3 regions of the Chryseobacterium sp. 2987 genome follow, and region 3 is predicted to be linked to each of the others. Evidence: riboswitches for the same ligand, from Rfam matches in the RefSeq annotation. Region 3 holds a riboswitch; each other region holds the start of a gene.
What was found. Region 3 has a riboswitch for cobalamin ahead of J2Y40_RS07115 (acyl-CoA thioesterase). Riboswitches for the same ligand answer to the same signal wherever they lie in the genome.
Positions count from the first base shown of each region.

Region 1: it holds a riboswitch for cobalamin, as region 3 does, so the genes downstream of both, J2Y40_RS00160 (TonB-dependent receptor domain-containing protein) here and J2Y40_RS07115 (acyl-CoA thioesterase) in region 3, are expected to answer to the same signal.
Region 2: it holds a riboswitch for cobalamin, as region 3 does, so the genes downstream of both, J2Y40_RS00880 (T9SS type A sorting domain-containing protein) here and J2Y40_RS07115 (acyl-CoA thioesterase) in region 3, are expected to answer to the same signal.

Region 1 is NZ_JAVDUN010000001.1:25,397-33,663, forward strand. It holds gene J2Y40_RS00150 (hypothetical protein) at 1-1,611, shown strand, start outside; gene J2Y40_RS00155 (YncE family protein) at 1,702-2,745, opposite strand; gene J2Y40_RS00160 (TonB-dependent receptor domain-containing protein) at 2,759-4,600, opposite strand; cobalamin riboswitch at 4,632-4,808, opposite strand; gene cdd (cytidine deaminase) at 5,477-5,959, opposite strand; gene namA (NADPH dehydrogenase NamA) at 6,063-7,115, shown strand; gene J2Y40_RS00175 (DUF2752 domain-containing protein) at 7,251-7,529, shown strand; gene J2Y40_RS00180 (tetratricopeptide repeat protein) at 7,560-8,267, shown strand, end outside.
Region 2 is NZ_JAVDUN010000001.1:172,397-180,663, forward strand. It holds gene dnaG (DNA primase) at 1-1,743, shown strand, start outside; gene clpP (ATP-dependent Clp endopeptidase proteolytic subunit ClpP) at 1,866-2,552, shown strand; gene J2Y40_RS00880 (T9SS type A sorting domain-containing protein) at 2,692-3,816, opposite strand; cobalamin riboswitch at 3,895-4,085, opposite strand; gene J2Y40_RS00885 (esterase-like activity of phytase family protein) at 4,332-5,594, shown strand; gene tpiA (triose-phosphate isomerase) at 5,844-6,602, opposite strand; gene J2Y40_RS00895 (S9 family peptidase) at 6,674-8,267, opposite strand, start outside.
Region 3 is NZ_JAVDUN010000002.1:460,881-469,147, reverse strand. It holds gene J2Y40_RS07130 (HD domain-containing protein) at 1-491, shown strand, start outside; gene J2Y40_RS07125 (T9SS type A sorting domain-containing protein) at 684-1,586, shown strand; gene J2Y40_RS07120 (MutS-related protein) at 1,730-3,211, shown strand; gene J2Y40_RS07115 (acyl-CoA thioesterase) at 3,231-3,614, opposite strand; cobalamin riboswitch at 3,728-3,908, opposite strand; gene J2Y40_RS07110 (hypothetical protein) at 3,962-4,759, opposite strand; gene J2Y40_RS07105 (ATP-binding cassette domain-containing protein) at 4,792-5,460, opposite strand; gene J2Y40_RS07100 (GEVED domain-containing protein) at 5,856-6,926, shown strand; gene J2Y40_RS07095 (endonuclease MutS2) at 7,257-8,267, opposite strand, start outside.

The DNA of each region.
Region 1 (8,267 bases), on a different contig from region 3:
TCCAAACTTTCTCAGGAAGAAACCCTGAAATATGCAAAAAATAATGCTGAAAAATCTGCAGTTCTTCTCATGTATGGAATTTACAATCCGGAAAAAAATCTGGAGAACCTGAAAAAAATGTATGCTGTAGACGCCGGAGCTGAAGGACTGAGTTTTCTGCTTCTAAGAGAAACCAGCAAATTGGAAGACTGGATTTATACCCCTTATTACTCCCTGTTTGAGCCGGCTATAAGACAAAATTACTTTACCAGCGATAATGATCCTGAAAGTCAATCTATACAAAGGATCTTAAAGAGAACTGAAACAGATCGTGAATATGCCGGAAAAGTCCTGGAGTTTATCAACGCTGCAGACCTTTCCAAAGTAGAAAACCCGGAATTCTGGAAATTTGTAAAAGCTGAACTCATGCTTATGACCCGGGATTACTCAGGCAGCCTTAATGAAATTGCGGGACTTGAAAAAATCCTTCCGGTAAACAGTGAAATATGGGGAAATCTGGAACTGATCAAAACCCTTAACCTTTTTGCCTGGCAGGAGCCCGGAAAAGCTATAATCCCTGAAAAAACAAAAAAGATCCTGCTTAGAAATAAGCACAACAAATATTTTATTTTTGCTTTGGGCCGAGAACTGGAATATCTGGGAAATACCGATGATGCTGCCTTTTTATACGTTTCATTGGACACCAGCCATCAGAATGACTATTTTTCTGTTTTCTATAAATCTCTCAAAAATACCAAAAAGACCTTTACAGATTATTACGCAGATTATTTTGATTACTTTGATGCGGTGTATACCTCCGGAGAGTTGAAGAGTTTTCTCAGCAAAGCAGAAACACTCAATAAAAGTGAAGATCCCTTTTACCGGGAATATCATCCTTTAAAACAAACCCAGATGAATGAGCTTTATGATCTGCTGGGAACCAAATACATTAGAGAAAATCAACTTCAGCCTGCCCTCACTGTTTTCCAGAAATTAGGTGAGGATTATTTTGACGGACAGTTTGCGCTCTGGGAAAGAGAAAAAGAAGATAATAAGGAGGCCGGTAAAATATTTGCCAAAAATCCTTTCTATGAACTAAAATACACCCCGGATTTTATTGATAAAAAAGAAAAATTCAGACTTAATAAAATCAGTATTACCAAAAAGCTGATAGAATATATAGGCAAAGCAGAAAATATCAATGAAAAAGACCGTGATTACTATTACTTTTTAATCGCCAACTGCTATTATAATATGTCACAATACGGAAATGCCTGGATGATGACAAGGTACAGCCTGAGTTCATCAGGAAACATTTCCGTTCGTGAAGATAATGAAGAGTTCAATACCGCAAATCTGGCCAAATTTTATTACGGAAAAGCATTGGAACAGGCTAAAACAGAAAAGTTCAAAGCACTCTGCCTGAGGATGCAGGGCCGATGTGAAAACTATAAACTGGATTTTAAACAGGAGGAAGCCGTAGACTATTTTTACGCTCCTGAAGGATATGAAGAGGAAAGACTTCAGAAAAATAAATATTATCAGGATCTGGCCCATAATTATGGTGATTACTATTCCGATATGATAAGCGGTTGTGATTCCTTTGCAGAGTATTTTAAAGCCAGAAGATAAAAAATCCGGCCGCTTCGAAGAAGCGGCCGGAAAAAAAACACAAATGATGAAAAAAAATAAAATTTATAGTAATACCGAAGTATTATTTTCTTAGTTCCAATATAGTGCGTTAGAACCTAACCCACCAGTCAGTGTCTTGATAATTGTTCCTGAAGTAGCAGAGTAAATAACGATTTTACTACCCGCCGTAAACCCGTTGGAGTCAGAAGTGAAAATCTTATCATTGATTACACTGAATCCGTAAAGATCAGAATAAGGATCAACACTGCTGGCAACAGTAAACAATGGTGAAGTAGGAGCTGTGGTAGCTGCCATATCCATGGTATAAACTTTAGTTCCGGAGCTGAAATAAAACTTACCATTTGAGATCTCAAGGTTCTTTGCGTCTGCAATACCTGTTAAAGTGGTAGTCTTCGTTACAGATCCTGTATTGGAGATCTGATAGATATAAGAATCTGTAGTACCTGCAGCAACAGCATAAACGTTTTGGTCGTTGGCAATCATTTTAGTGATATTTCCGTTAGGAAGTTCAATAACATCCTGAACTTCATTCGTGAAAGTATTGATATAAGTGATCTTATTTCCGTATCCGTACGAAGCATTTTGTACAAAAATCTTATTCCCAGCCTCTACAATTCTTTCAGCAGCACCCGCAGTAACAGGGATTTTTTTGATGAAAGCGTGGTCTGATATCCTATAAACACTTACATATTTATCACCTCCGAACTTATCATTGGTTACATAAATACTGTTATTGGCAAAAGCCATATAACGAGGGGCAACAAGTTCTGTGGTAATTTCACCTTTTGCTTTAAAACTCCCCCGGTTAACTATTTGTATTCTGTTGGAGTTATTTAACAAAAGATAAGCGTTGTCACCATTGAAAGTAATGCTCTGAAGAACATCACCAAGCTTTACTCCATTACTGGAAGAGAAAATATTGTCCTTTTGAGTACTAAGGTCTGCACTTAAAAACGTTACTTCTGCTGTAGGAGACTGAAATTTACCTTCATTAGCAATCAGAAAGCCGTTTCCGTAGAATGCTTCAGGCTCATCATTGTCACTGCTACAGGAAGAGATACCCAAAAGCAGGGTAAAAGCAAAAAAGAGGGATAAAAGTTTGTGTAGTTTCATAATATTTTCAGTTTTAAAAATTAATGGTTGCGTAAATACTGTAGTTTCTCTTAGGCATAGGATAATAGTATACCGTCTGGTACACAGTATCGGTAAGATTATTAACTTTAACCCCTAGAGTATATTTTTTCAGGAAGGTTGCAGAAACTCCTGTATTTATGATAAAATAAGGATCAAGCGACGTTGCTTTGCTTTCATCCGTACTCGTGTAGGTAAGGCCGTTGAAAAGCCCCTGAACATACACTTTAAAGAAATCATATTGATATTCCGCTGTTCCGTTAGCTTTGTGTAAAGGAACATACATCATCTGTTTCTGGGTTTCTTTATTCACCGATTTAGAATAGGTATATCCTGCATTCAGTCTTAGCCCGTGCTTGCCCCAGTTTTTATGAAATGAAGCCTGTGTTTCCAGACCATAAGATTCAACTTTGTAGGTATTGAAAGCTCCCCAGTATCCGTAAGGAGTCGGAAGCCAGTTGATATAATCCTTAATATCCATGTAATAAGGACTTAAAGTAACTTTAAAATTACCAAAGAGGAACTCATGGTTCATATCGAGGTTGATGGAAGTTTCCGGTTTTAAATCACGGTTTCCGCCGGGCTGCCAGTAAAGATCATTAAATGATGGGAATCTGAAGTTTTTGGAAACACTTATCCCGGCATGATACCATTTCAAAGCATTCCATTTTCCTGAAAAGGAATACAGAAGCGGAGAAGAAATATCCTCAATGAAATTCTGCTTTACACCGGCTTCAAAACGGAGATCCTTTGTTGTAAAATACCTGATAATACCTGCTATAGATCCCACATTTCGACTGACCTTATCCAATCCCGATTCATAACCTTCCCCTTTATTGATCTGGAATTCCCCAATCGCATTGATATTGATCTTTGGAGTGATAAAATAATTGAAATCGTTCTTGAATATATAATTTTTTCCTTCGGCTCCGCTCGTTTTCGGACGGGTAATATCCCCGAAATACTGGAAATTATCCTCCGTATAAGCAGCCTTTAAACTATTGGAAAGATTCGTTGTATTAATATCCCAGGAGATAAGACTTCTTAAAGTCTGAGCGTTGTATTTGGTCTTATTTCCGTTAGGTTCAAAAATAGGGTAGTGCTGGGACGCATCGAAGATCTGGTTCTGCCATGAAATGGTCTGATGGTCCGCAATCTTATAGGAAGCCCCAATATTAAAGGCCGTATTGTAATATTTTCCGTTGAGATTATTATAGGGAGAACTTCCTGTTACAAATTCTGGAACCTTATAATCATTTTCACTGATCACATAGCTGCCCGATGCTTTGAAACTGAATTTTTCATTGCTGTAAGAAGCTTTGACAAAATTATTATAAGTCCCGAAAGAAGCAGCCTCCGAATATAAGGAAGCCCCAAATCCTCTGTTGAATTCCAGATTATTATTAAGATGGATACTGCCGCCAATGGCAGAACTTCCATACTGTACACTTCCTCCTCCTGCTTTCACTTCAAGCTGGTCATAGCCATAAAGCGGAATATTATTCACATCCCCTTGTCCTAAAAAAACAGAGTTGATGTTGATTCCGTTCCATACAAAAGCTGTGTGGCCGGCACTCGTTCCCCGAAAAGACGGTGAAGAAACAGCACCACGGCCATTCTCCTTCATATAAATCTGTGACTGGAACCGTAAAAGCTCAGAAAGACTAGTGGAATTCTTCTCAATATCTTTTGGAGTAATCGTATTGACGTGATGAAACAGTTTAACTTTGCTCATCTGGTTGTCAAATACATAAATGGTATCAATGGCCTTCTCCTGTCCTAAAAGAAAGCTGCCATATGACGAACAAAGCAGTAATAAAGATCTTTTTATATCCATACTAATTTCACTTTTCCTCCGAAAGTAATCTGTTTTTAGTTAGTATTCTGGCAGGTCTCCTGACTTTCGCGTTCTGCACCTTCCCGTATAAACAGTGGTTTGTTGCAGAAACTCTCATTGCGATTTACAGTTGCGGGGACAGTTTGGGGTTTTCACCCAATTCCCTATTATTTCCAATATGCTGGAAACCAAAATTTTTGCAAAGATAAGTTTTTAAATGTATTGGACAACAGGACAGAAAGATGAAACGATAAATGGGAAAACAGGCAGAATTCTATCAGATCCCATAGATTACGTAAATTTTTTGTTGGTTTGATATAATATAGTAATAAATTTAATTATTATCATGTTTTAAGGTGTAAGAAAATCAAATATTTTCATCCGTTTTACAATCAAATATTTTAAGAGCTAACACAGCCGAAGGCTAATCCACCACTTCATCGAATCAACGGAGTTGATTCCATCCTTAGCTCCCTAAAATCAAAAAGATCCAGAATAAGGCTTTGCGTGACAAAAAAATATCAAAAGAAGTAATACAAATTAGATTTTCCACAGATTGCACAGATTTTCTAGAAAAAGATCTGCGTCATCTGTGAGATTTGTGGGAACAATATGTATGAAGGTTTTGAAAAGCGATACTTTAAAAATCTGCAAAACCAGATGATCTACGAGCGTGAAATTTTCTCGGATTGATCAGGTTTTTCACCAAGAATTTAAATGAATTTCTATAGGTAAAGCTTTAAACTTTCATATGAAAGCGGTAAAATCTTTTGTGGTTAAAAAAGTTTTATTACCACAGACACAGATATTTTATTAGTGAATTCGTGGCAAAAAACAACAGATCTTCCATCCAGATTTTGAAATTCTTATCAGCTTTTACAAAAACGATGAATCAAAATAAAACGGAAGCAAATCTTTAATCGCATGTACTTTAAAAACTTCCTCGTTCATACTTGAAAAATAAAGTTCTATATTTTCGTTCTGTTTGGTTTCAAATTCTATTAAACTCTGACGGCAGGCTCCACATGGTGGGATCGGAGGATTTTTCTCATGAAATTCCTTAGGTCCGCCCACTACAAAAATCTTTTCTATTTTAACATCCGGAAAATTGGCGGCTACCCAGAAAAGTGCTGTTCTTTCTGCACACAATCCTGATGGGAAGGCTGCATTTTCCTGGTTGTTACCCGAATAGATTTCTCCGTTTTCAAGAAGTACGGAACAGCCTACCAGAAACTGGGAGTAAGGTGCGTAGGCATTTTCGCGGGCCTGCTTGGCTCTTTCGAATAATTTTTTTTCAATATCGCTCAGTTCGCTGCTGTTTTTAAAATACTCGTAACTGATCTGTAGGTCTTTTTTCATATATTGTACGACTAAAAAAGGGGGGCTAAAATTAGTTCTTTTTAATCAGGTGGGCAATATTTTTTGCTCATTAGATCATTAACCTGAAATTCAAAAGATTAAAATGCTTTATACACCAATAAAATTCAGAAACGTTGAAGTAAAAAACCGTTGGGTGATGTCACCAATGTGCATGTATTCCTGTGAAAACGGACTGGCCAATGACTTTCATTTTGTACATTACGGAAGCAGGGCGCAGGGCGGAACAGGACTGCTCATGGTAGAAGCTACCGGAGTAGAGCCACAGGGAAGGATCACCAATAAATGTATGGGAATATGGAATGATGAACAGGCAGACCAGCTTAAAAAGATCGTTGATTTTGTTCATACCCATTCAGAAAGTAAAATAGGAATCCAGCTGGCCCATGCAGGAAGAAAAGGTTCAACATGGAATAATCAGCAGATTTCTCTTGAAGAAGGTTGGGAAACGCTGGCTCCGAGCCCGATTCCTTATCATCCTTCAGAAAGAATTCCTCATGTTCTGACTACTGATGAGGTTAAACAGCAGGTACAGAATTTTAAAGAGGCTACCAAAAGAGCGGTAAAAGCAGGTTTTGATATCATAGAAATCCATGGAGCGCATGGATATCTGATCCATCAGTTTCTGTCACCGCTTTCCAATATAAGAACAGATGAATATGGCGGAAGTTTTGAAAACAGAATCCGGTTTTTAGTAGACATCGTAGACGCTGTGAATGAAGAACTGGGCGCAAATACGGCTCTTTTTGTCAGGATTTCCGGAACCGAATACGCGGAAAATGGCTGGAATATTGAAGACAGCGTTCAATTGGCTAAAGTGTTAAAAGAACATTCTGTTGATCTTGTTGATGTTTCCAGCGGAGGAAATATCCATGGAGCGAAAATCTCTGTTTTTAACGGGTATCAGGTTCCGTTTTCTTCCCAGGTAAGAAATGAAGCTGAAGTAAAAACTGGTGCTGTCGGATTAATTACCACACCGGATCAGGCTGAAGAAATTCTTCAGAAAGGAGAAGCAGACCTCATATTTGTAGCCAGGGAGATCTTGAGGAACCCTTACATCGCAGTACAGGGAGCTTTTGAAATGAAAGAAGAATGTTTTTTTCCGCATCAATATTCCAGAGCAAAAATTTCTTCCTGATAGGAGATGAAAAACCGATGGAAAACTTTTCAACAGAAGCTCGGTATATATTAAAATCAGCAGATCAGCGAGAGATTTTTTACGCTCGCTGATTGGGCAGATTACGCAGATTTTTTTAATTACTATGGAAATGATATGAACATAGAAGACTTTATGCTGACCTGTCCCATCAAAAAATATCTGGGGTTTGAATGTTTGGGCTGTGGGGCCCAGAGAGCCGCCGCATTGGTATTTCAGGGAGAATTTTCTGAAGCTTTTCACACCTATCCAGCAATATATACTTTGCTGATGTTCTTTTTTACGCTAGGTCTGAGTTTTATTGACCGGAAAAGAAAATACGGTACCATCTTAATGAGCATGGCAGCCGTTAATCTGGTTATTATCATTGCTGCGTATGTTTATAAGCATCATTAATTGTATTGCTGAGGTTTTAATTACATCATTATGAAAATTCTTCTTGTATTAATTCTGTTTCCGGCATTATTATTTTCACAAATCGGGAACATGATGAAAGGGTTGGATGATACCCAAAAGAAAATAGTTTTGAATCTGATAAAAGAAGATGCTAAGGTGGCTTTGTTTTCTGTTCAGCATCAACTGTATCTGGATTCTATTCTCATTTTTCTGCCCAAAGAAGCCTTTTTATGGCAGCAGAAAGCAATGCCTCTATTCAAACAGAGAAAATATGAACTGGGAATGACCTATCTGGATAAAGCTGTTGAGTTGGATACAACAAACCATTATAGAGAATACAGGGCATTTATAAAATGTATATTCCAAAAAAGTTACTTGGAAGCTTTACATGAATTTGAAGAACTGTCTAAAGTCAATCAGGACGGTGTTGTTATGGATCATACCTATTCCTTTTGGATGGCTTTATGCTGTCTGCAGCTCAATAAATTCGGCTTATCTAAACAATATATGGAAAAGGGAGTTGCTTTCGGAAAAAAGCATAATATTGTAAATCCCTATGAAATGTTTTATCTGGGAATTATAGAATATGAGACCGGAAACTATTCAAAAGCAATAGAATATCTCAATGCGTCACTATTGCATTACAAAAATTTTGCAGATGCTAAATATTATAAAGCATTGGCATTGGCTAAAATGAATAAACAAGAAGAAGCGGAAAAATTATTTAGGGAGTCAGAG
Region 2 (8,267 bases), on a different contig from region 3:
GAAGCGCTTCGCCATGCTGCGAAAAAATACGGAATTGAGATTGAAGAAGATCAGCGTGAATTTTCCGAAGAAGCTAAAAATGCCCAGTCTGAAAGAGACCAGCTGTATAAGATCCATGAAGTGGCCAATGCCTATTTTCAGGATATACTCTGGGATTCTGATGAAGGAAAAAGCATTGGTCTATCTTATTTCAGAGAGCGTGAATTAAAAGATGATACGATCCGGAAATTCCAGCTGGGATATTCACCGGAAAAGAAAAATGCGTTTACAGCCTATGCGCTGGAAAAAGGATATACCAAAGAAATTCTTGAAAAATCCGGACTATCCATTTTTCCGGAAAATACACCCGCAGGGGTTGACCGTTTCCGGGAAAGGGTTATTTTCCCTATTCACAGCTTTTCAGGAAGGGTACTGGGATTTGGCGCCAGGATTTTAAAGAATAACGTTAAAACCGCCAAATACCTCAACTCCCCTGAAACTGAGATTTACCACAAATCCAATGTTCTTTACGGACTGAATCAGAGTAAGCAGGCTATTTCAAGGAAAAACGTCTGCCTTTTGGTGGAAGGATATATGGATGTGATCTCGCTTCATATGTCTGGAATAGAGAATGTAGTGGCAAGTTCCGGAACTTCTCTGACGACTGAGCAGATCAAGCTTATCAAAAGGCTTACGGAAAACGTAACGATCCTCTTTGATGGGGATAATGCCGGGATTAAAGCCAGTTTCCGAAGTATTGATATGCTTCTGACAGAAGGAATGAACATCAGGGTACTTTTGTTTCCGGAAGGAGATGATCCCGATTCTTTTGCCAGAAAGCATCCGCAGGATTATGTAGAAAAGTTCATTGAAAACGAAGCGATGGATTTCATCGATTTCAAAGCTGAGATCCTGCTGAAAGATGCCGGAAATGATCCCATCAAAAAAGCCGAAGCCATCCGGAACATCGTAAAATCAGTTTCCTTTGTACAGAATGCGCTGAAAAGAGAGGTCTATCTGAAAGAGGTTTCCAATAAATTCGGATTATCTGAGCAAAGTTTGTTCAACGAATTGGATGTGCAGAAACAGATTTCCCAGAATCAGAACCAACATGTTCAGCAACAGAAAGAAAAGGTGGTTCCCAAAATGGAGATTGTACCTCTGGATGAAGAAAGAGGTGATCCTTTCCTTTTTGATGTTTTGTTTATGGAAAATAAACTGGTGGATCATATGCTGATGTTTGGTGATATTGTTTTAAAAAGGAAAGACGAAAAAAACGAAGAATATCAGATCACAGTGATTGAAGAAATTCTTCATCATTTCGAAGATGAACACTACGAATTTCTGGTAAAAGGCAATGAGATCATCATTAATCAGGTGAGGGAAGGCATTCAGAAAGACGAGCTGAGAAGCGGAAACTTTTTTGTTTCTTTTATGGATGAAGAAATCACCTCTAAAGTTGTAGATGCCCTGATGCCTCTTGATGATCTTGAAAACTGGGCTTCCAGAAATATTTATCCTCCCAATTACGGCGACAAAATTGCTGATCAGGTAAGAGGTGATATCCTGCTTCACAAATACAGGTACATTGATTATTTAATAAAAGAAACGGCTAATGAACTTGATCATTTCAGCAGTACAGATGAAACAAAATATTTTGAACTCATCAAAAAAATTACTTTACTGAAACAGGCTTCAATGAAGTTAAGTGAAATCATAGAATATTCTCCGATCAAAGGAATTTACGGAAACCGCAGAAAATAATAGGAGCAGCAGATTATAGAATATACAACTGGCATTCTGTGACAAAAAGTCCTATAAATTTTTAGGAATAAAAGTTGTAATTTAAACTTTGAAAAAATAGTATAATAATACATAATAGAAATATGGACATTAAAAAAGAATTCAGAGATTTCTCTGTAAAACATTTAGGAAATAACGGTCTGGTTACCGATCAGTATATGGGAATGTATGGTCCAACCAATCTTACGCCATATATTATGGAAGAAAGAAGATTAAACGTTGCACAGATGGACGTTTTTTCACGTCTGATGATGGACAGAATTATTTTCCTGGGAACAGGGATTGATGACCAGGTGGCCAACATCGTGACAGCACAGCTTTTATTCCTGGAAAGTGCAGATCCTTCAAAAGATATTCAGATCTATATCAACTCGCCGGGCGGAAGCGTTTATGCAGGGTTAGGAATCTACGATACCATGCAGATCATCAAGCCGGATGTAGCAACAATCTGTACCGGAATGGCTGCTTCTATGGGAGCTGTTCTTCTGGTTGCCGGAGAGAAAGGTAAGCGTTCTGCGCTTAAGCACTCAAGAGTAATGATTCACCAGCCTTCAGGAGGTGCACAGGGAGTAGCTTCTGATATGGAAATCAACCTTAGAGAAATGTTGAAATTAAAGCAGGAGCTTTATGAAATTATCGGTCACCACTCAGGACAAACTTACGAATGGGTAGAGAAATCTTCTGACAGAGATTACTGGATGACTTCTGAAGAAGCTAAAGGCTACGGAATGGTAGATGAGGTTTTACAGAGATCTACAGAGAAAAAATAATTTTCCCTTAAAGGATAAATGAAAACGCACCCATCGGTGCGTTTTTTTGTTTTATATCGTTGAATTTTGTTGTTTTGTGCTGTTTTCTAAACCTAACAGGTCTCCGAGACCTGTTAGGTTTTTGTTAAGCGCACTCACGTTATTTTTTGATAAGCTTATGAACCGTAGTATTTTTTGAAGTTTTAATCTCCATCAAATAAACACCGGATTGCATAGACTGAATATCAATTTTTGAAGCTTTCGAAGTAAGAACTTTCTGTCCGGAAACCGAATAAATATTGATTTCTTTTATATCATCTGCTGTTTCTATCTGAATAAAATCACTTGCCGGATTCGGATAAATTCTGAATGCCTTCTTCTGAGCATCAGAAACACCTAAAACTTCCTGTGATGCTTCGGTAGGGGTAAACGGTAATCTTTGTCCAAAGCTTAAACCCAGCCATTCATTATTGTTCAGTTGAGTTGGTGACAAAGAAGTCTGGCTTCTCCATGCTGAAAGATCTTTTCCTTTGAAAAGCTTCCAGGTATTTGTTCCTGAAGGTATTCCTGAATGATTGTTTAAAGATAAAGAGGCGATCTGCCCTCCATTTGAAGTGAAATTGAAATAGGAAGCGTGAGCCTGAATTTGTTGAAGAGCCTGTTCAGCAGTAATGCTTCCGTTGTATTTGATTCCGAAAACAAAAGAATGGGCAGAACCATTTGAATTGTTGGTACCAAAATCAATAATCACAAGGCTTGAATTGCTTCCTGTTCCGATCCAGTTGGTGATCTGTGAGGTAGTATACCAGGCAGAATTGTAAGCGGCAACAGGAGGGGATGGATGGGAGAGTGGAGGTGTATTATCGGTAAACCCATATCCAAAAGAGGCCCCGTACCATTTACCGTTGACGAGCGGATCTCCGTTCACGCCGTTATTAAGCGTCATATTTTCAGCAGAAGGCCCTGACCATGTAGACCAGTAATCATCCGGACTTGGTACGTGATGGTTATAATTCAGGCTGTAAAGGAATCCGGACGGAATCTCCACTTCTATTTTAGGTTCTGCAGCTGCAATAGCTCCGATGAGGTCTTCCATGGTAAGATCATCCGAGTCAAAACGGTATCCCCAGGCATAGGAGGAAGGATTGTCATCATCATTGAAGTCAGCAATGAAATAGGCTTTTTTAGAACCGGTTCCTACCCAGAATTTAATGTCGTTTTCGGTAAACTGGGCCGACAGGAGCTGCATACAAAGCAGCAGGAAAAAAAAGTAGATTTTTTTCATGATATAATTAAATTAAAAGTTTTATTCCCGAAACTTTCCCTCAGAAAAAAGAAATGAATGACTTCAAATACTCTGTCTCTGATGAATATGGGGTAAGGCAGGTCTCCTGGCTTGCATCAGAAATACGCCTTCCCGGATTTTGATCCAGTGGCACAGTGTACTCCTGTTTAAACAGCTTACAGTTGCGGGTACAGCCCAAGAATTGAATATTCTTCTCACTTGGTTCCCTTTTAATGAACAATGGTTCAGCCTTAAACCGTTACAAATATAGGGTGTATATTTTTGATGTCGTTTTGTGAATTATTTTGAATTTTTACACTTTGTTTGATAGTTTAAGGATGTTTGGGATGATGATTTTTAGATTTAATAAAGAATTGGTGAGTTTGGATTTTATTCTGATATTTTTTCTGTTTAAAATAAATTAACCTTAGGAGCTTTATTGTTAAAGTATATTTATTCTTGTATTCAAGATCAGTTTACAATTGTTGTCTATTTTCGCTGCCATAAAAGTAAACATGAAAAAACTGCTGATCTCTGCTTTGGCGCTTATTGCTATGGCATCATGTAAAGATGATGACAATGTAAGCAGCCAGGATATTAATTATTCTAAACTTCCTCAGGAATTTCCTTTTTCCAAACTGGCTACCATAAATGGGGTAGATGTGATTAACGGAGGTTTTGGTTCGGGTGCAGCAGCCCATCCAAGCAGAAAAGGTGAGTTCTATCTTATCACAGACCGTGGTCCCAATACTGATTATCTGAACGGGAAAAAATTTCCGGCTCCGGATTTCACTCCAACCATTATGCATTTTAAGATCAATGCTGATGGAAATATCGAGGTCATTAAATACATTAAACTGAAAAATCCTTCCGGTCAACCGATCACTGGGCTTCCAAATCCTGCGGGGATGGGAAATACAGGCGAGACCGCTTACGATGTAAACGGAAATGTTTTAGGAACGGATAATTACGGTCTGGACAGTGAGAGTATTGTAGCTGCTGCGGACGGTACTTTCTGGGTTTCTGATGAATATGGACCGCATATTGTCCATTACAGTGCAGAAGGAGTGGAAATGGAAAGGATAAGCCCAATAGGCGTTAATACGGGACCGAGAAAACTGCCAGCTGTTTTAGCCAAAAGGAGAGCAAATAGAGGAATGGAAGGACTTTGTATTACTCCGGACGGGAAAACACTGGTAGGAACCATTCAATCAACGATGTATGTTCCTACAAAAGCCCTGGCTACCAATACCACTTTAACCAGAATTGTAACTTTCGATATTGCCACAGGGAAAACAAAACAGTTTTTATATAAACAGGACGGAGGAACTTCGGATTCTGTCTGTGACATAACAGCGATCAGTAACACGGAATTTCTTGTCATCGAAAGAGACGGAAACTTTGGTTCGCAGGGCGGTGTGAAGAAAGTATACAGGATCAGTCTCTCAGATGCTTCTGATGTAACCGGATCTGATGTTGCTGCTGTAGATGGAATGAAGATCAACAACAAAACGCTGGAACAAAGCACATGGAATGAAATTACCATCGCAGGAATAAAGCCCGTAACCAAAACACTAGCCGTAGACTTGGTTGCCAAACTAGGCTATGAACATGATAAGTTTGAAGGGATTGTTTATCTGGGAAATAATAAACTTGCTGTTTTCAATGATGATGATTTCGGAATCCTAGATGACGGAAACGGAAACCCAAAAGCCAAAATTCTTCCTAAAACCGGGAAAGTAGACAAAGGAACGATGTATATAGTCGATATTCAATAATTAGATTTTTTTAAAAGAAAACGGCGGAATCGAAGATTCCGCCGTTTTTGTTGTTGTATATTGGGTGTAGTTCAATAGAAATGATATTATAATTATTTCCCCGCAGATCCCACAAATTTCACAGATATTATCTGCTGTTTTTACACCATTTGATCTGGTTAATCATAAATCAATTCAATAGAAAAGGGCTTTATCCTCTTCACGCTATTAAAAAAACCATTGGCTTTAACCCAAACCTATTTTTCAATATTAATTAAAACCCTCAATAATCTTAGAGAAATCCTCTAATTTTAAAGCTGCTCCTCCAATCAGCCCACCATCAATGTCCGGCTGTGAGAAAATTTCTTTAGCATTATCCGGTTTTACAGAACCTCCGTAAAGGATAGAAACCTCATCAGCAACTTCCTGACCGTATTTTGCTGCAATGATCCCTCTGATGTGTGCATGGATTTCCTGAGCCTGTTCCGGAGTAGCTGTTTCCCCGGTTCCGATTGCCCAAACCGGCTCGTAAGCAATGACTACTTTTTTGATCTCGTCAGCAGAAAGTGTGAAAAGGGCTTCTTCAGTCTGGCTTTTTACCACATCAAAGTGTTGGCCTGCTTTTCTCTGCTCCAATGTTTCTCCGTTACAGTAAACAGGAATAAGACCCTTATCAAGAGCTAGCTTTACCTTTTTGTTGCACTGTGCATCGGTTTCACCGTGGTATTGTCTTCTCTCAGAATGTCCGATTAAAGATCCGGTGGCATCAATAGACTCTAACATATCTGCAGAAACCTCTCCTGTATAAGCTCCGCTTTCATGCGCACTCATATCCTGGGAAAATACTCCGATCTCATCCTTTTCAAAGACATCTTTGGCCATCATCAGATATAAAGAAGGCGGAGCGATCCATATTTCACAATTAGTGGCATTGTTGTTTTTATAGCTCAGTAATTGAATCATCAACTGTTGTGCATCAATTACATTTTTGTTCATTTTCCAGTTTCCTGCAACTATTTTTCTTCTCATAGTTTTATATATTGATTTATTTACTCTTATATTTTTCCCACAATAATTCTGCAAAATCTGTGGGAGTTTTCTTATTTATTAATTCCTTCCAGTTTAAACATAAACGCATACACCAAGGCGAGATCCTTCAGATAATCAAACCTTCCTGAAGCTCCGCCATGGCCATATTTCATGTCGGTTTTCAACATCAGTACGTTTTTATCCGTTTTCATATCTCTCAGTTTGGCTACCCATTTGGCTGGCTCAAAATACTGTACCTGCGAATCGTGAAGCCCTGTTGTTACCAGAAGGTTAGGGTACTTTTTCTTTTCTATATTTTCGTACGGAGAGTAGGATTTCATATAGAAATAAGCATCTTTGTTGTTAGGATTCCCCCATTCGTCATATTCATTGGTGGTAAGCGGAATACTTTCGTCAAGCATTGTGTTGATGACATCTACAAACGGAACCTGTGAAATCACTCCATTCCATAGTTCCGGTTTCATATTGGCGATAGCTCCCATCAGCAAACCTCCGGCACTTCCGCCCTGGGCATACAGGTGTTTAGGGGATGTATATTTTTCTTTTACTAAATATTCTCCGGCATCAATGAAATCGGTAAATGTATTTTTCTTTTTCATCATTTTTCCGTCTTCATACCATTGTCTTCCCATTTCCTGACCTCCGCGGATGTGAGCAATAGCAAAAGCAAAACCTCTGTTTAAAAGACTTAATCTTGTACTGCTGAAAGAGGCATCCATGGAACTTCCGTAAGAACCGTAAGCATAAAGCAGTAGCGGACTGTTTCCGTCTTTTTTATATCCTTTTTTATAAACAATGGAAATCGGGATTTTAGTTCCGTCTTTTGCCGTTGCAAAAAGTCTTTCTGTAGTATAATTCTCTTTATTATAGCCGCCTAAAACTTCCTGCTGCTTCAGAAGGGTTCTCTTTCCTGTCTTCAAATCCTGTTCAAACTGGGAAGAAGGAGTAATCATGGAAGTATATCCAAAACGGAAATTATCTGTATTATATTCCGGGTTTTCAGCTGCTGAAGCGGTGTAAACAGGCTCGTCAAACTTCAACGGTTCTTTTTTACCTGTCTTTCTGTCGAAAATAATAAGCTGGGTAAGACCGTTCTGTCTTTCACTGAAAACAAGATAGTTTTTAAAAGCACTTACTCCCTGCATCAGAACATCATTTCTGTGAGGAATAAAATCTTTCCAGTTCTCGGCTCCGGTTTTGTCTAAAGGAGTTTCGGCGATCTTGAAATTAAGGGCGTCTTTGTTCGTTCTGATCAGGAATTTATCCTCCAAAGGTGTAACTGTATACAGAACATTTTTCATCCTTGGCTGGAAAACTTTGAAAGTTCCGTCCGGTTTATCGGCATCAAGATACCTGGTTTCAGAAGACGTTGTCGCTCCGGAATGAATCAGAATATATTTCTGGTTTTTAGACTTATAGACAGAGATGAAATTGGTTTTGTCTTTTTCTTCATAAACCGTTACATCTTTGCCGGGATCTGTTCCCAAAGTATGTCTTTTGATCTTTTCGGATAGAAGGGTAACAGGGTTATTTGCGGAATAGAAAATGGTTTTGTTATCGTTCCCCCATTCAGCAGAACCTCCGGTATTTTTAATGCCGAGATCTGTCGTTTTTCCTGTAGTAAGATCCTTTAAAAACAATTTA
Region 3 (8,267 bases):
CAGCTGAACACTCATGGCAGATTATTATTCTGGCGCAGATCCTGTATCCCTATGCGAAAAACCGTGCCGGTATAGATCTGTTGAGAGTGATCAGAATGCTTTCTATTCATGATCTGGTGGAAATTGAAGCCGGAGACACTTTCCTTTTTGACGAACAGGCCATGGTAGGGAAATTTGAAAGAGAAAAAATTTCAGCACAGAAGATTTTTGGTATTCTGGATGAGCCATTGCGTACAGAGTTTTTTAACCTGTGGCTTGAATTTGAAGAAGAAAAAACTCCGGATGCCATATTTGCCTGCTCTATAGACCGGATTATGCCTTTTATTCTGAATTCTCATACCTCAGGAAAAAGCTGGACAGAAGCTGGTGTGACAGAAAAGCAAATCAGAAACATGCTGGAAACAGCTATTACCAGAGCCTCAGATGAAATGGGTGAGGCTTTTGAACTCCTGTTAAGCAGAAGTCTGGAAACAGAAAAGGTTCTAAAATAACCCTGTTTTTCTATAAAAAATGATAGCACTGTTCAGAATTGAGCAGTGCTTTTTTTATTGGGTAAGAGAATTTAATGTATAATACAAATCAATCTCAGTTTTATTGTTGATTTGGTGAATTATTTGATTTTTTAATTCCGTATATGTTTAATATTCGTACATTTAGGTAAAATATTTATAAAAAGGATTATTATGAAGAAAAAATTACTATTTATTAGTTTGTTGGCTGCAAGTCTTTCTTATTCGCAGGTAACAATAGGTTCAGGAACGAGAGTTGATTCCAACGTAGGCTTATCAGCTCCTATATCGATTTATTATGGATACAGTTTGTCTCAGCAGCTTTATCTAGCCAGTGAGATCGGAGGTCCGATGATGATTCAGCAATTAAAATTCTATACAAAAACGGCTCCGTCTGCATTGAATAATACAGGAGAAATAGAGGTCTGGATCGGTCACACCGCTTTGAATGGATTCCAGAATACCGTAAGCACCACCGGAGCAGGATGGATTCCTATAGCACAGCAGCAAAAATCACTTACAAGCGGAAGTGTTTCCATCAATGGAAATGAAATTACACTTATTTTAGATACCCCATTTTCCTACAATGGTACAGATAATCTTGTGATTACGGTGGATGAGAATCTGCCAGGAGATGACGGATCAAATTATCCCTTCTACCAGACTGCCGATTATACCGAGGATATGACACTCATCAACAGGAATGATGATGACAATCCTGATCCTGCCAACCCTCCGATGAACTATACAGGACCGTCTTCTACCTCCACAACCCAGGCACAGTCTAAAAAGTACAAGCCTATTCTTACGCTGATTGGTCAGAATTTAGGAGTAGCAGAAGTAAAAACAATCGGAGATGCAGAAGTTTCTCCTAATCCTGCTTCTGATTTTGTTACAATCACAAGCAAACGTTCTGTGAATTCTGTGGATATATTAGATCTAAACGGAAGAAGAATGAACAACTCAGGATTAATGGACAATAAAATAGATGTGAGTAACCTGTCTTCCGGAATTTACTTTCTGAGAATCAATTTTAAAGACGGATTGAGCACAACTAAAAAAATAGTCAAAAAATAACGACAGTTGTTTTTTTGTATTTTAATAGAGAGTTTCGGGCGGCCGGAGGCCGCCCGAAACTTTTTCCTCAAAATTTATAATCTCTTCTACTTAAGAAATCCCTTGTAACGATTCAACTATTTTAAAGTCTAATTAAAATAAAAATGGATTTTGATTTAAGTTCTATAAGGAAATATTATCTGTTTAAAAGCCATGATAATAGAGTATTTCAGAATATTCCGGATGAAACGGCTGAAGATTTAAATCTTGATTTCCTCTTTTTTAAACTGGATCAGACAAAATCCAAAATAGGGAGGCAGTATTTTTACTCCAAACTGAGGATCATCCCTCAAAATAAAGATCCTTTCTTTGACCATTACATGGACTACTGCAGTGAAAATAAAACGGATATTATTGAGAAAGAACTCGAAAAACTGAATAAATTTCATGATTATGAAATCATTGATCTGATTGAAAACAGAATTTTTATTAATCAGAAATACCTTAATTACGCAAAACTTTCACTCACCTTACTCTGTATTATCCTGGTCTGCGGTATTTTTGTGAAGCCTGTTCTCGGATTTATTGTTCCCTTGTTTTTAGTCAATGCTTATTTTCATTATGCCAATAAAAGCTATGTGGAATATTACAATGCGATTATTTCCAGATTATATACTGCCATTATAGTAGCGAAAAATATAAGCAAAACAAAGGCTCTGGCGGAAGAATATAAGACCATTGATCTCAAAAGATTAGTGCGGGTCATATGGTCGGCAAATGCAGCACAACAATTGGCGAAAAATGAGTTTCTGATCGTTTTCTGGTTATTACTGGAAATTGCCAGGATCACCTGCAATCTGGAGATTTTCGGATTCAGCAGGAACGTAAATATTCTGAATGCTTCCAAAGACAATCTGCTGAAAATTTATGAATATATCGGTAAAATCGATACTGCTGTAACCCTCTCTGAAATTAAGCATCAATATACGGTTTGCAGACCGGTTTTCAGTGAAAAGAAAGAAATAAAGGCAGAGAAAATTTATCATCCTCTGATTGATGACTGTGTGAAAAATGATCTGCATATTTCAGATTCCGGTATTGTTCTTACGGGATCAAATATGTCCGGTAAAACAACCTTTATGAGAAGCCTGGCTGTTAATGCACTGATGGCTCAGCTATTCGGATTTTGCTTTGCAGATGCTTATGAAGCTCCTTTCATGAAGATCTTAACCTCAATTTCAATTAAAGACGACATTAATGAAAACAAAAGTTATTATCTGGAAGAAGTATTAAGAATCAAAGATTTCTTTAATGAAAAAGAAGGTTTTAATCTGATCCTGATTGATGAAATTTTTAAAGGTACGGGAACCAAAGAAAGAATAGCCATAAGTAAAGCTGTTTTAAAAGCCATGAACTCTGAGCGAAACTTAATCTGCATTACCACCCATGATCTGGAAATAGCCCATTTCCTGGAAAAAAATAATTATGCCTTGTACTATTTTTCGGAAGAAATACAGGAAGATAAACTGAGGTTTACTTATCAGCTGAACCAGGGAGTCAATCAAAAACCAAATGCCATAAGAATTTTGAAAATGTACGGGTACCCCGAAGAACTCATCAAAGAGTCCTATACCTATCTTGAATAATTATGGCAATGGAATGCTTTTATAGAATACGGATCGGTTTCTTGAATTCATCGATCGCTACAAAAGTGAAATCACCAACAATTGCTCTTTCTCTTTCGTAAGAATACATCTGTTCCGTGTAGATTTCTACATTCACCTTCATACTGGTCTTTCCGACGTAAGATACTTTTCCGATCAGTTCTACAATCGTACCGGCAGGAATAGGCTTTTTAAAATCAATTTTGTCGCTGCTTACCGTGACCACTCTTTTACGGGCAAAACGGGTTGCCGTAATAAAAGCTACCTCATCCATCAGCTGCATGGCCGTACCTCCGAAAAGAGTATCATAATGATTCGTAGTGTTGGGGAAAACCGCTTTAAAAATCCTGGTTTCGGATGCTTCAATTCTTTCTTCTGTAGTCATATTTCATTATTAATTAAAGCGAGATGAAATAAATTAAAACAACAGAACAATAACAGGAATCATAGGAATTCCTGAAACAATTCATCGGATCAATAAACTTCAAATCGCGAAAGTTTTTTGTTTAAAGAAAAGGCAGGTCTCCTGACTTGTAACATCTTTTATCTCCTTCCCGTGCCCTGCACAGTGGATCTTTTGATAAAAAATTCAGTTACTTACAGTTGCGCGACAGTCCGTGATTTCCACACGGTTCCCTTTTAATCTGCGTAAAGCAGAACCAGTTTCTATGATGAATAAGTACAAAACTTTTTCAGTTGCAAAAATAAGGATAATACAGAGAAAAACAGCAATTATTCCGGATTATTATAAATGATCTGGCTCATTACCCTTCCTTCCTTGATCGTCCAGAGGGTAGTATACCTGTTTTCACCGGATCCGTTAATCATGTAGAGATAGATATGGTCGTTATCAAGAGCGGTTACACCAATATTGTTGAAATCCATGGTAGGTTGGAACATATTTTTAATCGCTTCACGAACAAAAACAGAACCTCTTCCCGGCTGCTGTACTCTGATTGATTTGATTTCAGTCATTCCTTCTGGAATTTCATTTTTGATACCCCACGGCTTTACTTTATCAATGGTAAGAATTTTTCCGTCAGCATCTTTTTCCTGCTTACGATAGCTTGCGTTGGAAGGATATACATCAATCACCACTTTGGTTCTTTGAGAGGTAGGGATCTTAGGATTGCTGTTGTCTGTGAAAATTAAAGATTTCCCGTTTTTAGATTTGGTAGGGGTAAAAGCAGGAAGCTGATCAACAAAAGAAATACGTCCTTTGTTTACCATTCCTTCTTTGTCAAGGGTTTCATACCTTACAAAAGGTTTATCATCATCTTGTTTTTCAGGATATTTAATCCAGATCCATTCCGTTTCTCCCGGAGCCGGTTTTACATAAACAAACACGTCCCCTTTACGCATACGGATCTTATCTACAATCTTTCTGTAATCCTCTTTGTGTACACGTACATTGGCATAACCTTCCTCAGCTTTTACAACACCGAAAGGAACTTTATTCTGCCCTTTAACAAATGCTAAAGAAAAAATACTGAAAGCGGAGAGATACAATGCCTTGTTTACAGAAATCATGATGAAATTTTTTTGACCCTCAAATATATAAATTAAAAACTTTTCGGAAGATAATTAAATTGTTTCAGTTCTTCAAAATCTTTGATTTTTCTCAAATAGGTTTGGGCGAGAAAGTAAATATCATCAGCCATCCTGAATAGAGGTTCATAATTGTGATCAGAAATAATAATGCCTTTATAGGCTGACTGCCTTTTGATGATTCTTTCCATTTCATCACAGAATTTAGGAGAAATCCCGCTGAAAGGTTCATCCAGCAAAATAAAATCAGCTTCAGAATAGAGGATAAGTAGTGTTTCTACGATTCTTTTTTCTCCCCCGGAAAGATCCCTGGTTGTCTCCTCTAAAAAGGGTTTCATCATATTAAGATGATAAAGTTTTTCCCTATTTTCTTCATTACAGAACAGTGAAATTAAGTTTTTTATCCTGATATTTTTCGGAAGGAAAAAAGTACGCTGAGGCAGGTAAGCAATTCTGCTTTTCCGGTCAGACAGGGTTTTGAGAATGGTGTCATTATATTTAATAAACTGGGTATCACCTTTTATTGTTCCGAACATGATCTGGAGCAGCGTAGACTTTCCTCCGCCCGCCGGGCCGATAATTCCTGAGATTTTCCCGGTTTCACAGCTTAGAAAAACATCCTGAAGAATTTTTTTGGTGCCGAAAGATTGGGTTATACTGTCTGCATGAAGCCTGTTTACCATAATCCTGAGAGCATTTTTACAATTAAACTTAATGATAAAGTGAAGACCCAGAGGAATATTCTTGAAAATCCAAAGTTCGCATAAAAGAAATATTCACCTTTTAACCTTATTTCATAGATGAAAAAATGAAGCAGGGGAAGAATCAATAGAAAACATAGTCCGAAATTTCCAATGCTGAATCCACTTAAAAAACAAACCAGCAGAGAAAATAATACCGCCGGAAACAGAAGTTTGTAATAAAAGATCCAGAGAACCCTGATGTTTTTATCCATATTTCAAAAATACAAAGAAAAGTGTCTGTATATAACCATAATATAGGACCCATGCTTTAAAAAATGTAAAAATATTTGATTTTTTAGTGTAATTTTAAGGTGAAAATTCAATAACCATTGACTATGAGAAAAAAACTACTTTTTATGCTCCTGCTTTCTACAGGAACAATGCTGCTTCAGGCCGCAAAAATTACCGGAAAAGATATTTTCGTAAACAGCTTCAAAACACCTGTTAATGTTATGGTATCTAATATCGGAGCAACCTCAGCAGATGTCACCTGGGATCCGGTACCTGGCGCGACCAGTTATAACGTGAGATTCAGACCTGTAGGTAACTCTGTATGGGTAATGGCGGTAGTCACTTCCGGAGCTGCTGCTTATCAGATTACCTCTCTTACCCCCTGTACGGCCTACGAAGTTCAGGTTGCTGATGGAAATACCCCTTTTTCAGCTTCTGTATTTTTTTATACAGGGCTTAATTACTGTTCCACAGGATCTACAGATTCAAGTATTATGCATATCTCTAATGTTACAGTCATTCCTTACGGAGGAGTGCCCCAGATGAACAGTTCTTCCGGACCTTCCCAATATACTGATTACCGATATGATTCGTCAAGAAGAGTACAGCTGTCTGTTGGAAGCCCTGTCAATACCCTTGCAGTAGCCTTGGGTTGGACAGCTCCGCAAAGTACAGTAAATGTAACAGCCTGGATAGATTTTAATGCCAATGGAGTTTTTGAAGCCTCTGAAAAAGTGATGACACAGTCTGCTAACTCTTCAACTCCTGCCGTTTCTTCATTTGCGGTTCCTTCTTTGGCTGCAATTACACAATGTGGAGTAACAATGAGAGTGATGGTCAGCCTGACACAGCCTTCAAACGCTTGCGGAACATTCACTTACGGAGAGGTGGAAGATTACGGAGTAAATTTAACCAATACTTCACTGTCTGTCAATGAAAACGTAAAGTCAAATGAATTGAATATGTATCCTAACCCGGCTTCAGACATTCTGAATATCGATGGATTGTCTTCAGATAATGCATCATATGAAATTTATACGGCAACAGGACAAAAAGCAGCTGAAGGGAAAGTCTCAGGAAATACAATTACAATCAGCCGGCTTACAAAAGGAGTCTATTTCCTGCAATTAAAAGACAAAGATCATACAACCCGCCTGAAATTTATAAAGAAATAAGATTTTGTTTAAATTGAAGAATTTTATTTTTAACCCTTAAATTTCTTTAAGGTTTTTAGAATTAAGCCGGGTTTCACGTTAAGATCTTTAGCTTATAAAAAAAATGATTTTTTCTTTAATTCATCTTAACTCTTAAAATCAGCAGTTTCAAAAATGATCTTTGCTTTAGGAAAAATACAAAGAATGTGAATTAAACAACGATTTGAATGTAATACAAAAAATCAAATTTAGGAATTTATCACATACTCTTAACAGAACCCTAATGGTTTAAAAAATAAAAACAGCACTGAAATTCAGTGCTGTTCTTTATCTTGGCAAGGATTCTCCTCATTAAATTCTTTCCAGTTCCTCTGAATCAATCGTGGTTTTAAAAGTTCCGTAGTTTACGATTACTTTATTTCTGGAAATTTTCTCAATCGTTCCTACACTGGTACTTCCAGTGATTCGTACACGCTGTCCTACTTTCAGCCAGATGGCACGGTCGCTTTTACGTTGTTCCTCAAGCTTTTCATTAGTTTCAGCAATCTTTTCGATAACCTCTTCCTTTTTAAGCTGCTGGGTGATCTTTCTTTTCACAACCTGTAAACGCTTTGATTCATCTTTATCTGCTCCAATCTTTCTGAATTTCTCCTGTTCCAGCAATTTAACGAAATCTTTCACCACGTCTTTTCTGGATTTTCCTTTCGTATAGCTGTCGATGAAAGTTTCAATCTTATTTCCAAACTGAAGCTTGCGGTGTTCCTCTTCATACAGTTTCTGGAAATTGAACAGTTTCTGCTGTAGCTGGTCGTTCAGCTTCTGAAGGTTGTCCCGTTTATCTTCAACAGATTCTTTTCTTTCAGCAAGATCAGACTTCAGTTTTTCAACCTCAAACTTTTCCTGCTGCAGTTTTACAATCGTTTTATCCAGGTTAACGATATCATGCTCTACCTTTTTCTTGGCAGCATGAATGATAAATCTTGGAATTCTGTTCTTCTCTGCCACTTCAAAAGTAAAGGAGCTTCCTGCCTGTCCCACTTCCAGCTTATACATCGGTTCCAGTGTTTCTTCATTGAAAAGCATGGCAGCATTTTGAGCATTCGGAAGCTGTTCAATCACCAGTTTGATATTCGTATAGTGCGTGGTAATAATAGCGAAACTCTTCTTGTCGTAGAAATATTCCATGAAACTTTCAGCCAGCGCTCCTCCCAATTCAGGATCCGAACCTGTTCCGAATTCATCAATAAGAAGCAGGGTTTCTGCATCCGCTTCACGAATGATTCCTGACATCTTTTTCAGTCTGGAAGAATAGGTAGACAGATGATTTTCGATGGATTGATTATCCCCGATATCCGTCATGAT